2 linked regions of the Puniceibacterium sp. IMCC21224 genome follow. The protein of the gene in region 1 interacts with the protein of each later gene in a pairwise test. Links are inferred from orthologs where the notes say so. Each region holds a gene or a part of one and is shown on either strand. Other genes may lie near its edges.

Region 1 (7,767 bases):
ACGAGGCCGTGCGCAACACCACATTTCTGAACGCCTATTTCGAAATGGTGTCGAGCCTGACCACCACCGGCGCGACCTTGTTCGACGCCGCGCGTCTGTCCCCGCCAGAACATCTGTGGCGGGCGCAGGTCGGTTGGATGGGGGGCCTGCTGATGTGGGTGTCCGCTGCGGCGATCCTCGCGCCGCTGACGCTGGGCGGTTTTGAGGTGACCGCCATGGGCGAGCCGGGACAGTCGCCGCCGCTGGGTTCGGCGCGTCTGGACATGAGCAATCCGGCGCGGCGGTTGGAGCGCACATTTGGCGCGCTGTTCCCGATCTATACCGGGCTGACTGTGGCGTTGTGGATCATGCTGGTGATGGCGGGGGATTTGCCATTGGTTGCGCTGATCCATGCGATGTCGGCGATGGCCACTTCGGGCATCTCACCCGTTGGTGGCATCGCCGGGGCCCAGAGCGGGCTGGCCGGGGAAATGATCCTGTTCTGCTTTTTGTTCTTCGCGCTATCCCGGCTGACGTTTTCGCGCGACACCAGTAGTGCGCGGCAATCGCGCCTGCGCAACGATCCTGAATTCCGCATGGGCCTGATCCTGATCGTCCTGGTGCCGGCGCTGCTTTTCATGCGGCACTGGCTCGCCTCGTTTGAAGTTGGCGAAGAAGAGAACCTGATCGCGGCGCTGCATGCGCTTTGGGGGGCGGTGTTCACCACGCTGTCGTTCCTGACCACAACCGGATTTGTCAGTGCCGACTGGATCTCGGCGCAGGGCTGGTCGGGATTGAGCACGCCGGGGCTAATCTTTATGGGACTGGCGCTGATCGGGGGCGGGGTCGCGACCACCGCAGGTGGTGTCAAGCTGTTGCGGGTGTTCGTTCTCTACCTCAACGCGCGGCGGGAAATCGAAAAGCTGACCCATCCGTCGTCGATCGGGCGTTCGGGGCCGATGGGGCGGCGGATGCGGCGCGAGGGCGCGTTTATCGCCTGGGTGTTCTTTATGATCTTTGCGCTGACCCTGGCTGCGGTGACTCTGGCGTTGACCGCGCTAGGCGTGGATTTCGAGTCGGCGCTGATTCTGACCATCGCCACATTGTCCAATACCGGGCCGCTGGTACTGATCGCGGGTGAGGTGCCGATTGATCTTGTGATCTTGTCCGCCGAGGCAAAATCGCTGCTTTGTCTGGCAATGATTTTAGGGCGGCTGGAAATGTTGGCGCTGATTGTTATCCTGACCCCCGACATCTGGCGCGAGTGAGGCGGCGATACCGCAACCGCGAAAAACCGGAATTTTCCGCTGGAACTTCGGGAATGTGCAATACATAGTTGTACGAAACCGCGCGCTGTCCTTAGGCGCGAACGAGAAAAAAAGGCAATTCCAATGGCTTCGGACAAACAGAACCTTCAAGACGCATTCCTGAATCATGTGCGCAAAACAAAGGTTCCGGTGACGGTCTTTCTGATCAATGGCGTCAAATTGCAGGGTGTGATCACCTGGTTTGACAACTTTTGCGTGCTTTTGCGTCGCGATGGTCAGTCCCAGTTGGTGTACAAGCACGCAATCTCGACCATCATGCCGTCGCAGCCAATCAGCTTGTATGACGGCGAAGACAACAATTGAACGAACATGACACGCATGTAACCCGCGCCTGGGTTCTGCATCCCGACATCAAGTCGGACCGAGACCGCCGGGACGCTTTGGCAGCGCTGGATGAAGCTGTGGCGCTGGCCGCAGCGCTGCCGAATCTGGAAGTTGTTGGATCGACCGTCGTGCCGCTGCCAAAACCCCATGCCGGGCGGTTGTTCGGGTCGGGAAAAATCGCCGAACTAAAGGCCCAGTTGGAAGAGGCCGAGGCCGAACTGGTTCTGGTCGACGGCCCTGTGACACCTGTGCAGCAGCGCAATCTGGAAAAGGATTGGAACGTCAAGTTGCTTGACCGCACCGGTCTGATCCTCGAAATTTTCTCGGACCGGGCGGCGACGCGCGAAGGTGTGCTTCAGGTCGAGATGGCGGCGCTGTCCTATCAGCGCACGCGGTTGGTGCGGGCCTGGACCCACCTGGAACGGCAGCGTGGCGGGTTGGGGTTTGTTGGTGGTCCCGGCGAGACGCAGATCGAGGCGGACAGGCGTGCCATCGACGATCAATTGGTGCGCATTCGCCGCCAGATCGACAAGGTGTCCAAGACACGCGGGCTTCATCGTGCGGCGCGGGCCAAGGTGCCGTTTCCGATTGTGGCGCTGGTGGGGTATACCAACGCTGGTAAATCGACGTTGTTCAACCGGCTGACCGGGGCCGAAGTGATGGCCAAGGACATGCTGTTCGCCACACTGGACCCGACGATGCGGGCGGTGCGGCTGGATGGTCGGCTGGACGTGATCCTGTCCGATACCGTGGGCTTTATCTCGGATCTGCCAACCGAATTGGTGGCTGCGTTCCGCGCCACCCTCGAAGAGGTGCTGGCCGCGGATCTGATCGTGCATGTGCGCGACATCCACCACGCCAACACAGCTGAGCAGGCCGAAGATGTACGCAGCATCCTCAAAGCATTGGGAGTCGGCGAGGAAACTCCGCAGCTCGAAGTATGGAACAAGGTTGATCTGCTTGAGGACGAAGCACGCGAGGCGGCGTTGAACCGTTCGGGGCGCGATGACAATATTATTTCCGTCTCGGCCCTGACGGGTGAAGGGTTGCCCGACTTTCTTGCCGCTGTGATGCAGCGGCTCGAGGTCGAAAAGCGCACCGAGCAGCTGCACCTTGGGTATGATGACGGCAAGCGCCGGGCCTGGCTGTTCCAAAAAGGATTGGTCGAGGCCGAGAGCGAAAGCGAAGCCGGTTTTGATCTGACCGTGCGCTGGTCAGCGCAAGAGGCGCTGGCGTTCGGGCGCCTCTGATCAGGGGGTGACCAGCCGGGTCACCCCGACCGATGCGGCCCGCGCGAGGTCGATATCCAGCGACATCGGTATATATTCACCGCGCCGCCACAACTCGCCCAGATCATCATAGTGTCGCGACAGAAAATGCCCTGACTGACCTGTGGCATTGATGTAAACTGATGAATCCGGGTCGGCAAAATCATAGACTCCGCGATACCCCGCCGCGTGAACATTCTGGAACGGGGCAGGATCCTTGCCGGAGGTGCGTCCGCGTTCCAGCGTATTGTCGCCGCCGCTGGTGCTTTGCCGGATGTTCACGAAATACCTTAGAACCGGCACATCACCGAGTACCGGATGATCATGCGTGGCCTGATGCGCGTCGCCCCAGCGCAGGCTTTCCAGCGCCGGGCCGTAGGTCTCTCCTATCCACACCAGCGCATCGTCCAGTGCGAGGCGCGAGATGTCAGAGCAGGTTTCCTTGGCGGCTGAGCGCAGGATGTCGCACCAGGCCGCGGCGCCGTCCACATCGCGATAGACCCGCTCGATGAATAGCGGCTCCACATGGTCGAATTTATCCGCAAGCGGCCCCAGATCGTCACGGATCAGTCTGTCCTGTAGCGCGCGCAGCCAGGCGGCATAGATCAGCGGTTCGGGCAGATGTTCGTTCATCTCGCCGTTCCAGTTGGCCAGCAGCGCCAATGCGCGCTGGCGCTGGCGCTCGGGGGTGCCGTCGGGGGCGGCCTCTCCGGTGAACCACAGATCGGCACCGATCAGCGGCAGCAAGGCGCGCGCAGTGATCGACACGGTATCAAGCTGCGCCTCGATGAAACTATCGCGGGTGTGGACCTCGCGGCCCTGCATCAGCCCCTCCCAGCGCATGATGCGTTGGCTGTCGCCCCAGTCGAACGAGACGTGCAACGGAAAGGGGCGATCGACAATCTTGTTGTTGGTGTTGCCGACGATACCGCCAGAGGGGGCGACAAATTCGGGATTGGCGGAATAGGGCAGGACGCCTTGCCAGCGGTTTGACGCGATCCAGCCGGGGCTGGGCATGCGGCCCTTGCTCTGGTGCCCGGCGTCGCGGCGCGGCATGGCACCGACGGTCTTGAGCGCGATGGTGTCCGCGTCGATCAGCGTCAGGTTCTGCGACGGCGCGATGTAGGCGGCAGAGACGTCCAGCGCCTCGGCTACAGATGCGGCATGCATCAGCCCCACAGCGGCACTGACCGATGTGTCGCGGGATGACAGCGCCGTCCAGGCGAGCGATGCAACATGCCCCGGCGGTGTGATGGTGGACAGGCCAAAGTCACTGCCCGACAGCACTGGGCCATTGTCGGTCCAGCGCAGGGTCAGCGTGACCGGAGCCGCGCCTTTGATGTCAATGATCGAGCGGCGGGTGACAAAGCGTTTGAACCCGTCCGGGGTGCGGTATTCCTCGGGGTTTTCAGGGTTCAATTCTTCGATATACAGGTCCTGATCGTCAAGGTAGGACGAGGTCAGGCCCCAGCCCAGGTTCTCTGAGCGGCCGACCATGATGGCGGGAATGCCGGGGATCGACCCGCCAATGACCCCACCCGAACTAAGCTGCATCCGTGCCAGATACCAGATCGACGGCGCGGTCAGTCCCAGATGCGGGTCGTTGGCCAGCAAGGTGCCGCCCGACGCGGACCGTGATGGCGCGGCGGCCCAGGCGTTTGAGGCACCTGATAACCCGCGCGGCTGCACCGGCATCAGCATGTCCTGGCCGGGCGATTGTGCGTTGGCGTAACGTGGCAAGTCAGGAAAGAGTGCCGCATATTCCGGCAGCGCCGCGACGCCCTGGCCCGGAATATCGGGCAGGATATCCGCCAGCCGGTCGAGATCAGGCAGTAACAGTGATGTGCGGGCCCGCAGCACTTCTTCGCCCATCTGACCAGAAAGTTGCAGTGCCATAAGTTTGACCACGGCGATGGAATCTGCGGGTTGCCACGGTGACAGCGGTGCGTTGAACAGGAAAAACTCGGGCGCGCCGCGACCCAGGGAATCGGCATTGATCTCGGCAATCCTGGCATTCACCCCGGCGGCATAACTTTCCAACGCATCGCGGGTGCGGGGATCCTGTGCTGCCACCGATTGTACCGCCAGTGGATAGAGGTCGAGCCGACGCAGCAGCTTGTCGGTTTCCAGCGTGCGGGTGCCAAATATTTCGGACAGGCGACCCTGTGCAGTACGGCGCAGCAGCGTCATCTGCCACAACCGGTCTTGGGCATGCACGTAGCCAAGGCCGAAAAACGCATCACGGTCAGACGCGGCCATGATATGCGGCACGTCGGAATTGTCGCGCACAATCTCCAGATCCGCAGTCAGGCCGGACACGGCCAACGTTTTGTCATAGTCGGGCAGGGATCGGGATCCAAGGTAATAGACGACGACCACAACAAGCACCGCCAGCGCGATTGCGGCGCTGGTCAGCCGAAGCAGCCATCGAAAGAGCAGGGCCATGTCCGTCTCCGTCTTGCGCAGCAGGTTGGCGCCGCGATCTACGCGTTACCGCGCCACAGCGCCCTTGCCAAGGGGGGCGGAGAGCGGCAAGACAGCGGGGTAAAGCTGAATGAGAGGGGTATTCAAATGGCAAAGGTCGCATTTCTGGGGCTGGGAGTGATGGGCGCGCCGATGGCCGGACATCTGGTCAAAGCCGACCACGAGGTGACAGTCTACAACCGTACAGCGGCTCGGGCTGAGGCTTGGGTGGCTGCGAACGGAGGCACATTTGCCGCGACGCCGCAAGCGGCGGCGAAAGATGCCGAGTTTGTCATGTCGTGCGTCGGAAACGACGACGACCTGCGCTCTGTTTGCCTGGGCGAGGCTGGCGCGTTTGCCGGAATGACGCGTGGTGCAATCTTTGTCGACCACACCACTGTATCGGCCAAAGTTACAGCCGAACTGTATGATACGGCCAGCGAGCAGGGAATCCCGTTCGTCGATGCACCGATTTCGGGCGGGCAGGCAGGGGCCGAAAACGGGGCGCTGTCCGTGATGTGCGGCGGCGATCAGGCGGCGTTTGATGCCGCTGTGCCGGTCATTGACGCCTATGCGCGGATCTGCAAACGCATCGGTGATAGCGGCGCGGGGCAGATGACCAAGATGTGCAACCAGATCGCTATTGCCGGTCTGGTACAGGGGCTGTCCGAGGCACTTCACTTTGCCGAGAAGGCGGGGCTGGATGGCCGCGCCGTGGTTGAAGTGATCTCGCAGGGTGCTGCTGGGTCATGGCAGATGGCCAACCGGTACGAGACGATGCTGGACGATCATTTTGAGCACGGATTTGCAGTGAACTGGATGCGTAAAGATCTGGGTATCTGTCTTGAGGCAGCGAACGAGGTGCAGGCCTCCCTGCCTGTGACCGCACTGGTTGATCAATTCTACAAGGACGTACAACGGTTAGGTGGTGGTCGCTGGGATACGTCTAGCTTGATCAAACGCTTGAACTCCTTCGGTTGAGGCGCGCCCGAAAACGCTTCGACGAAGCGTTTTCACCGCCTCCGGCGGGGGACATGCTACAGACCTCAAATGTGAGAGCTGTTCGAAAACGCTTCGTCGAAGCGTTTTCTGAGGCGTCGCCTCTCTACATCTGAGGCCATCTTTGCTGAACGTAATGCAATCAATGCGTGTTTTCGACTTTTCGACGCAGACGGCGATTGCCCATTGTCATCCGCCCGCCGCTGGCTTTATGCTTGTCCACAGGATTTTGCATTATGGTGCAGGCCGCACAAGTTTCGCTGGACAGACACGGGGCAGGACATCCTGACCGCTGGACAGACCTATCAGGCCGCAAGGCCGCCAAATTCGCCCGGCTGCTGCAATGCATCAGGCATCACATGGGCGCAACCGGATCACGATCTTGGTTTGCGTCGGAGAAGAACCGCGATGAAGCGCGCCACCTTTGAGAGGCAATACGCCATGGACCCCGGGTCCGTGCATGCCCGTGCGCCTTTGTTCGCCCAGACAAGTCACCACCTTTCCGCGTCGCGCCCCTTTCTAAGGTCCGGCGCGCGTCTGGTGTGCAAACGGAAAACATGCCCAAGAAAATGCTTATCGACGCCACCCACGCGGAAGAAACCCGCGTTGTGGTGGTGGATGGAAACAAGGTCGAGGAATTCGATTTTGAATCTGAAAACAAACGCCAGCTCGCTGGTAACATCTACCTTGCCAAGGTAACCCGGGTCGAACCGTCGCTTCAGGCCGCGTTTGTCGATTACGGCGGAAACCGCCACGGTTTTCTGGCTTTTTCGGAAATCCACACCGATTATTATCAGATCCCCATTGCCGACCGTCAGGCGTTGATGGAGGAGGAGCAGGCCTATGCCGAAGCTCAGAATCGCGACGAGGACGAGGAAAAGCCGAAAGCCCGCTCGCGCAGCCGTTCCAGGTCGCGCAGTACCACCAAACCCGCCAGCACCACGAGTGATGACAAGACCACGACACAGGATGTCGCGGAAGAAATCACCGGGATGGAGACCATCGATCTGGACGACGATGTCGCCGCCGATGACGAAGGACTGTCGCCGATGGAGACGGTGGCCGACACCCCCGTCGCTGAGCCTGCAGATAATCCTTCGCAAGAGAGTAATGCTGCAGACGAGAGCGCCTCTGTGGCGGACGAGTCTCAGGCTGAAGCATCCGAGGGGGATGCCGCCAGCCCATCTGCTGATCCTTCGGCACGGGATGAAAGCATCGAGTCGGTCGCGGATGACGACACCGAAGAGGATCTTCGCCCGGTGCGCAAACCGCGCCCGCGTCGCTACAAGATTCAGGAAGTCATCAAGGTTCGCCAGATCCTGCTGGTGCAGGTCGTCAAGGAAGAGCGTGGCAACAAAGGCGCCGCACTGACCACTTACCTCAGCCTTGCCGGTCGCTACTGCGTC
Region 2 (7,605 bases), 1.7 Mb from region 1 along the record:
TTTTGTCGGCTTTGAGTTCGGCCAGCGCATCGGCAATGTCGCGCGGCGACGCATTCTCGGCAACGAGAGCGTCGCGTACAGCGTCTTCGTCGATTCGCGGACGTTCGATTCGGAACGGAACCTGCGCTGATGACAGCATTTGAGCCCTGATCTGCGATCCCGAAGCTAAAATGATCTCCTGTGGCATGTGGAGAAACCCGTTGATATCCCTATGGAGCGTCTGCGTCTGCTTCTGGGGAAAAAGCCCCGCGATTGCAAGCCGGGGGATAAACATATGAGTCGTCCCAGACATTGCTCCGGCTTTTCCTTTGGGGAAAAGGATAACCTAGATCAAGGTATAATCATCAAAATTGAAAGTTTTGCTTGTGGTTATCCACAGCCGTAAGATCGTTAACTTTTCGTTAATCTTTCTTAAAACAAGGGATTTTTAGAACCCACCAAAACTCACGCCAGAATAATCCCAAAACCTATACACAGGTTTGAGAGCTTGGGATAACTTGCGCGCAACAGACTAATCCACAGAAAGAGCGATCCCTTAACCTTCATCATCTCTTTTCTAAAATATCATTAATTTAAGATAGCAAACCGTCCCGGCCAGCTTCACCCATGCAGGTTTGCATGGCATTGACTTGAACGGCCGAGATGCCTAGATAGCCAGAACTCTTCCGTCCGGAAGACGCATTTTCCCACTGACTAAACTGAAATGACCCCAATTTACGGGCTCATGAGGATGTCCCATGATCATCGAAAAACTGAATCTTGCTGATCTCAAGGCGCAGAGCCCCAAAGATCTTTTGGCTATGGCTGAAGAGCTGGATATCGAGAACGCCTCGACCATGCGCAAAGGCGAGATGATGTTCCAGATCCTGCGCGAGCGGGCGGATGAAGGGTGGGAGATTTTTGGCGATGGTGTGCTGGAGGTTTTGCAAGACGGGTTCGGTTTCCTGCGCTCTCCCGAGGCGAACTATCTTCCGGGCCCGGATGACATCTATGTTTCGCCAGAAATGATCCGAAAGTTTTCGCTGCGCACCGGAGATACCATTGAGGGTGAGATCAAAGCACCAGAGAATGACGAGCGGTATTTTGCCCTGACCGACGTGGCGAGAATCAATTTTGAAGATCCGGAAAAGGCGCGTCACAAGATCGCTTTTGACAATCTGACGCCGCTCTATCCTGACGAACGATTCAAGATGGAGATCGAAGATCCGACCATCCGCGACCGCTCGGCCCGGATTATCGACTTGGTGGTGCCGATCGGTAAAGGCCAGCGGGGCCTGATCGTTGCGCCGCCGCGGACCGGTAAAACTGTGCTGTTGCAGAACATCGCAGCGAGCATCGAACATAACCACCCCGAGGTCTATCTGATCGTCCTGCTGATTGACGAACGTCCCGAAGAGGTGACGGACATGCAGCGGTCAGTAAAGGGTGAGGTTGTGTCCTCGACCTTTGACGAACCGGCGACGCGGCACGTGGCTGTATCGGAAATGGTGATCGAAAAGGCGAAACGCCTAGTCGAGCATAAACGAGATGTTGTTATTCTTCTAGACTCGATCACAAGACTTGGTAGAGCGTTCAATACAGTGGTCCCATCTTCGGGTAAGGTTTTGACCGGTGGTGTGGATGCAAATGCATTACAAAGACCTAAGCGGTTCTTTGGCGCTGCGCGGAATATCGAAGAAGGTGGGTCGCTGACCATCATAGCAACCGCGCTGATCGATACCGGTAGCCGGATGGACGAAGTGATCTTTGAAGAATTCAAAGGTACCGGTAACTCTGAAATCGTTCTGGATCGCAAAGTGGCCGACAAGCGCGTGTTCCCGGCGATGGATATCCTCAAATCTGGAACCCGCAAAGAAGAGCTGTTGGTGGACAAAGGTGACCTGCAAAAGACCTTTGTTCTGCGCCGCATCTTGAATCCGATGGGTACGACGGACGCTGTCGAATTCCTGATTTCGAAGCTGAAGCAGACCAAGTCCAATGCTGAATTCTTTGACTCCATGAATACCTGATAAAACTAACGAGGGCAGTATGGAGACCATCTTTGCTCTGGCTACGGCTCAGGGAAAATCTGGCGTAGCCGTCGTTCGGGTATCTGGGTCCTTGGCGTGGTTCGTGGCGGGAAAGATGGGTGGATCGTTGCCATCGCCGCGTGTCGCCGCATTGCGGGTGTTAAAAGCGTCGGACGGCGGGTTTCTGGACGAAGCACTGGTCCTTTTGTTCGAGGAGGGACGAAGCTTTACCGGTGAGCAGGTCGTCGAATTTCACTTGCATGGATCAGTAGCTGTCGTGCGCGCGGTTCTGTCTGAACTTGGGAAGTTTGACGGTATTCGCCAGGCGGAAGCCGGGGAATTTACACGCCGCGCGCTGGAAAATGGGCGGCTTGATCTGACACAAGTCGAAGGTCTCGCTGATCTAATCGAATCCGAAACCGAGGCCCAGAGGCGGCAAGCGCTTCGGGTTCTTTCAGGTGATTTGGGAAAGCGAGTGTCATCCTGGCGACTGGATTTGATTCGCGCCGCTTCGTTGCTAGAGGCGGTGATCGATTTTGCCGATGAAGACGTACCAGTTGACGTGACCGATGAAGTTCTTGAGCTGCTTGCGTCAGTGTTGATAGGCGTCCGGCAGGAACTGCAAGGGTTTTCGGGAGCCGAGAGAATTCGCTCGGGCTTTGAAGTCGCAATTGTCGGGGCTCCAAATGTTGGTAAATCCACATTGCTGAATGCCCTGGCTGGACGTGATGCGGCCATAACGTCGGATATAGCTGGGACCACACGAGATGTTATAGAAGTACGGATGGATATCGGAGGGTTGCCTGTTACCTTGCTGGATACAGCGGGCTTGCGGGACACAGTGGATGAAATTGAAGCTTTGGGCGTCGGGCGTGCACGGGCTCGGGCGGCAACAGCGGATCTTCGGGTTTTTTTGGTTGAGCCAGGGCAGGCGCCAGACATGACGCCAGAAAAGGATGATCTGGTTATTCAATCCAAGGCAGATCTTCGGGTTGATGGACTGGGCGTCTCGGGGTTGACTGGGGTTGGACTGACTCAGTTGATTTCAGATATTCAGGCGCGGCTTTCTGGTCGGATCGGGCAGACAAGCCTAATTACACGCGAACGTCATCGCGTCGCGCTGCGAGAAGGGGTAGACGGACTGGAGACGGCGATGCAAGTAGTCGGACGGGGTCCAAATGAGTATGATATCGCGGCAGAGGAAGTCAGAATCGTGATTCGACGACTTAGCTCGCTTGTGGGTCATGTAGACGTTGAATCGCTATTAGATGAGATTTTTGCCAGCTTCTGTGTTGGTAAGTGAGGAGTGTTTCACGTGAAACATCTGGACTTTGATGTCGTCGTTATCGGTGGTGGGCACGCTGGCGCCGAAGCCGCTCATGCCTCTGCTCGGATGGGCGCACGCACAGCCTTAGTGTCCCTGAAAATTTCAGGCATAGGCGTGATGTCCTGTAATCCGGCAATTGGCGGCCTTGGTAAAGGTCATTTAGTGCGCGAAATTGACGCCCTTGATGGCGTTATGTCGCGCGTCGCAGATCAAGCAGGCATTCAGTTCCGCCTGCTGAACCGTCGCAAGGGTCCGGCTGTTCAAGGGCCTCGGGCGCAGGCTGATCGGTCAATCTACCGTAAAAAAATGCTCGCACTTTTGACGATCATGCCCAACCTGGAAATTATCGAAGGTGAGGTGGTTGATCTTTCGATGACATCTGGCGCTGTTACGGGGGTAACTCTTGCGGATGGTTCGACGATCTCTAGCCGTGCTGTTATTCTTACCACAGGCACTTTCTTACGTGGCGTTATACACATCGGAGATGAATCAAAGCCGGGCGGTCGTATGGGCGATCGTCCTTCAGTGCGCCTTGCTGAACGTCTTGATGGGCTTGATCTTAATCGTGGACGTCTAAAAACCGGAACGCCGCCCCGCTTGAATGGTCGTACGATCGCGTGGAGTGAACTCGAACATCAGCCGGGGGATAGAGATCCGGTGATGTTTTCGTTTTTGAACACGCGGCCATTTGTTCGGCAGGTCACCTGTGGCATCACACACACAAACCCTACAACGCACGATATTATCAGGAAAAACCTCGGGCGTTCTGCGATGTATGGCGGTCGGATTGAGGGTGTTGGCCCCCGGTACTGTCCTTCGATAGAAGATAAGATTGTGCGGTTCGCTGATAAATCGTCCCACCAAATCTTTTTGGAGCCCGAGGGATTAGACGACGATACTGTATACCCCAATGGGATATCGACTTCGCTTCCTGTCGACGTGCAGGAGGAATATGTACGGTCGATCAAGGGTTTGGAATCCGTCGAGATCCTGCAACCTGGATACGCCATCGAATATGATTACATTGACCCCAGATCTTTGGACCTTGCTCTTGCAGTGAAAGGAACGACTGGACTATACTTGGCCGGCCAGATTAATGGCACTACTGGGTATGAAGAAGCGGCAGCGCAAGGGCTTGTTGCGGGGTTAAATGCAGCAAAACTCGCGTGTGGTAGTGAGCCGATCCATTTTAGCCGAGCTGATAGCTATATCGGTGTTATGATTGATGATCTTACATCTCGTGGGGTGACTGAGCCATATCGCATGTTTACATCACGAGCAGAGTTCCGACTTTCATTGCGCGCAGACAATGCCGATCAAAGGTTAACCGAAAAGGGTATTAACTGGGGCTGCGTTTCTGAAACACGCAAGGCCAATTATCTTGCTAAGGCAGAGTCACTTGAGTCTGGTCGAGCACTTCTACAATCGCGCAGTTTTACTCCGCGGGATTTAGATGCCATGGGGGTTAAGGTTAGCCGGGACGGTGCGCGTAGAAATGGGTTTCAGCTGTTGTCTTATCCGGATTTGGGATTTGATGTTCTTTTGGCGCAAGCGCCGGAGCTTACTGCTATCGCGCCAGAGATCCGGCTTCAGCTAGCTACAGACGCACTTTACGCTAATTATGTTGGTCGTCAGCAGCGGGATATAGATGCAGTACGCAAAGACGAAGCGCTTGAAGTGCCTGCGGATTTTGACTTTGAAGCGATTGACGGGTTATCCAGTGAATTGAAACTTAAGCTTTCCAGGGGCAGGCCTGCAAATCTTGCTCAGGCTTCACAAATTGATGGAATGACACCAGCAGCGCTTACTTTGATCCTCGCGTGGCTTCGCCAGGCGGCCCGCAAGAAATCCGCATGACACAAAGCTTTAGGCACGAAGTTCTCCAGGATGTTTCACGTGAAACAATGGAGCAACTAGATGTATATGCTGAGGTTTTAAAAAAATGGAACCGACGCATCAATCTGGTTTCTCCAGCCTCAATGGAGCATCTATGGACACGTCATATCGCGGATTCTGTCCAGATCTATGATCTGGCTCCATCAGATTTCACCCATTGGGCAGACCTAGGTAGTGGGGGCGGGTTTCCCGGACTGGTAGTCGCTATCTTAGCACAGTCAAGGAACCCAACTGCAAAGATCACTTTGGTCGAGAGCGATGCCCGTAAGGCGGCATTTTTGCGAGCTGTCTTACGCGAAACAGGAGCACTGGCAGCGGTGGTAAATGATCGGATTGAGCGTCTTCCTCCTCTGAATGCATCAGTCATTTCTGCTCGGGCACTCAGCGACCTGTCAGATCTTCTCGCCTTTGCGGATCTTCACATGGCTCAGGGGGGGGCCGCGCTATTCCCTAAGGGCGAGCGCTGGAAAAAAGAGTTAGCGCCAGCACGAGACAGATGGTCATTTTCCCTAGAATCGCATACAAGCAAAACTGACCCGTTCGCCGTAATCCTGCAAATCGGAGCGCTAACCCATGTCTGATCTGTCCAGGCCTGTCGGCCCTAAAATCATTGCTATCGCCAATCAGAAGGGTGGAGTGGGAAAAACCACTACAACCATCAACCTCGGGGCGGCACTTGCCGAGCAAGGCCTCAAAGTGCTTGTTGTCGATCTTGATCCTCAGGGAAACGCTTCGACGGGACTTGGTGTCGACCCAGATGATCGCGTTTATACCACCTATGAACTGTTGCTGGATGAGGTGGATCTTAAAGACGTTATTCAGATCACAGCCACGTCCAATCTGTCGCTGATCCCCGCAACGGTTGATCTTAGCTCTGCTGATATCGAATTGATCTCAAACGAAAAGCGCAGTTTCTTGCTGCACGATGCGCTACGGCAGCCAGCGATCGACGCGTTTGAATATGATTTCATTCTTATCGACTGTCCTCCGTCACTAAATCTGCTCACCGTAAATGCAATGGTGGCAGCCCATTCAATCCTCGTGCCTTTGCAGAGCGAGTTTTTTGCCCTCGAAGGCCTGTCGCAGCTAATGCTAACCATTCGCGAGGTTCGGCAAACAGCCAATCCAAATCTTCGGATCGAAGGTGTGGTTCTGACAATGTACGACGCCAGGAACAATCTGTCGCAACAGGTCGAAGCAGACGCCCGCGCCAATCTGGGCGAGCTGGTGTTTGCGTCTGTCATTCCGCGAAATGTTCGCGTCAGTGAGGCGCCATCGTTTGCTCAGCCCGTTTTGGCCTACGATACAACTTCCAAAGGCGCGAGGGCATATCGCGCCCTGGCTTTGGAACTACTCAAGAAAAATGCAAAACTTGCAGCCTGAAGAGGAATTCCCGATGGTGGAAAAACGTGATACCCGCCGCGGCCTTGGGCGCGGCCTCTCGGCGCTGATGGCTGATGTTGAGCCGCATCTCGATACGACGGCTCAAGAAAATGACCGCGCGGATCGAGCAATCCCGGTTGAAAAGATTTTTCCGAACCCGGATCAGCCGCGCCGCACCTTCACGCCGGATCAGCTCGAAGAGCTCGCCAACTCAATCCGCGCTAAGGGAGTCATCCAGCCGCTGATTGTACGGCCCCGTCCCAACTGTGATGGGGAATACGAAATTGTTGCAGGTGAACGGCGCTGGCGTGCGGCGCAAATGGCGCAGCTGCATGAACTACCTGTGCTGATCCGGGATTTCGATGATACCGAAGTTCTCGAAGTTGCAATCATCGAAAACATTCAACGCGCCGACCTGAATCCGATCGAAGAAGCAGCCGGCTATCGCCAGCTGATGGACAAGTTTGGCCATACCCAGGAGAAAATGGCGGAGGCTTTGGGAAAATCCCGGAGCCATATCGCCAATCTTCTGCGATTGCTCAATCTGCCTGACGATGTTCAGATATTGGTGACGAACGGCGATCTCAGCGCCGGCCATGCCCGGGCCCTGATCACGGCGACGAACCCATCGTCGCTGGCATCAGACGTGGTCAAGAAGGGACTTTCGGTTCGGGCAACTGAAAAGCTGGTCAAGTCGCGCGACTCGGACGCCCCAAAACGCAGGCGACCCGAAGGCAGCAATGGGATCGAAAAAGACGCAGATACCAAGGCGCTCGAAGGAGACCTGTCTGCTGCGCTCAGCATGGGCGTGACGATAGAACATCTTCCTGGAAAAGAATCCGGTCGTCTAACGATCAGCTATGAGACGCTAGAACAGCTCGACGCGCTTTGCATGATCCTTAGCGCATCGCGCTAGATTTCAATCGGGTATCAGTTCCGCAACAACCGAATTCAGCACCAGCCGCCCACGGGCGGTGGTGCCCATGCGTC

The links.
Region 2: the proteins of hfq (region 1) and rho interact in binary tests that used the Escherichia coli proteins (3 or more experiments, as listed by UniProt). The link is inferred for Puniceibacterium sp. IMCC21224 from one-to-one orthologs.

What each region holds. Positions count from the first base shown.
Region 1 is NZ_LDPY01000001.1:1,935,992-1,943,758, forward strand. The notes cover bases 1-2,990. They hold hfq (RNA chaperone Hfq), read left to right. Parts: upstream 1-1,370; coding sequence 1,371-1,610; downstream 1,611-2,990. Other genes in these bases: IMCC21224_RS08895 (TrkH family potassium uptake protein), read left to right, coding at 1-1,247; hflX (GTPase HflX), read left to right, coding at 1,607-2,881; IMCC21224_RS08910 (penicillin acylase family protein), read right to left, coding at 2,882-2,990. Outside these bases: more of IMCC21224_RS08910, read right to left, coding at 2,991-5,344; IMCC21224_RS08915 (NAD(P)-dependent oxidoreductase), read left to right, coding at 5,471-6,343; IMCC21224_RS08925 (ribonuclease E/G), read left to right, coding at 6,919-7,767. UniProt on the Escherichia coli protein: RNA chaperone that binds small regulatory RNA (sRNAs) and mRNAs to facilitate mRNA translational regulation in response to envelope stress, environmental stress and changes in metabolite concentrations.
Region 2 is NZ_LDPY01000001.1:250,951-258,555, forward strand. What follows is about bases 46-2,873. They hold rho (transcription termination factor Rho), read left to right. Parts: upstream 46-737; coding sequence 738-2,009; downstream 2,010-2,873. Other genes in these bases: IMCC21224_RS01170 (nucleoside triphosphate pyrophosphatase), read right to left, coding at 46-187; mnmE (tRNA uridine-5-carboxymethylaminomethyl(34) synthesis GTPase MnmE), read left to right, coding at 2,029-2,873. Also shown: more of IMCC21224_RS01170, read right to left, coding at 1-45; more of mnmE, read left to right, coding at 2,874-3,312; tRNA uridine-5-carboxymethylaminomethyl(34) synthesis enzyme MnmG, read left to right, coding at 3,325-5,193; 16S rRNA (guanine(527)-N(7))-methyltransferase RsmG, read left to right, coding at 5,190-5,813; IMCC21224_RS01195 (ParA family protein), read left to right, coding at 5,806-6,615; IMCC21224_RS01200 (ParB/RepB/Spo0J family partition protein), read left to right, coding at 6,629-7,531; radical SAM family heme chaperone HemW, read right to left, coding at 7,535-7,605. UniProt on the Escherichia coli protein: Facilitates transcription termination by a mechanism that involves Rho binding to the nascent RNA, activation of Rho's RNA-dependent ATPase activity, and release of the mRNA from the DNA template.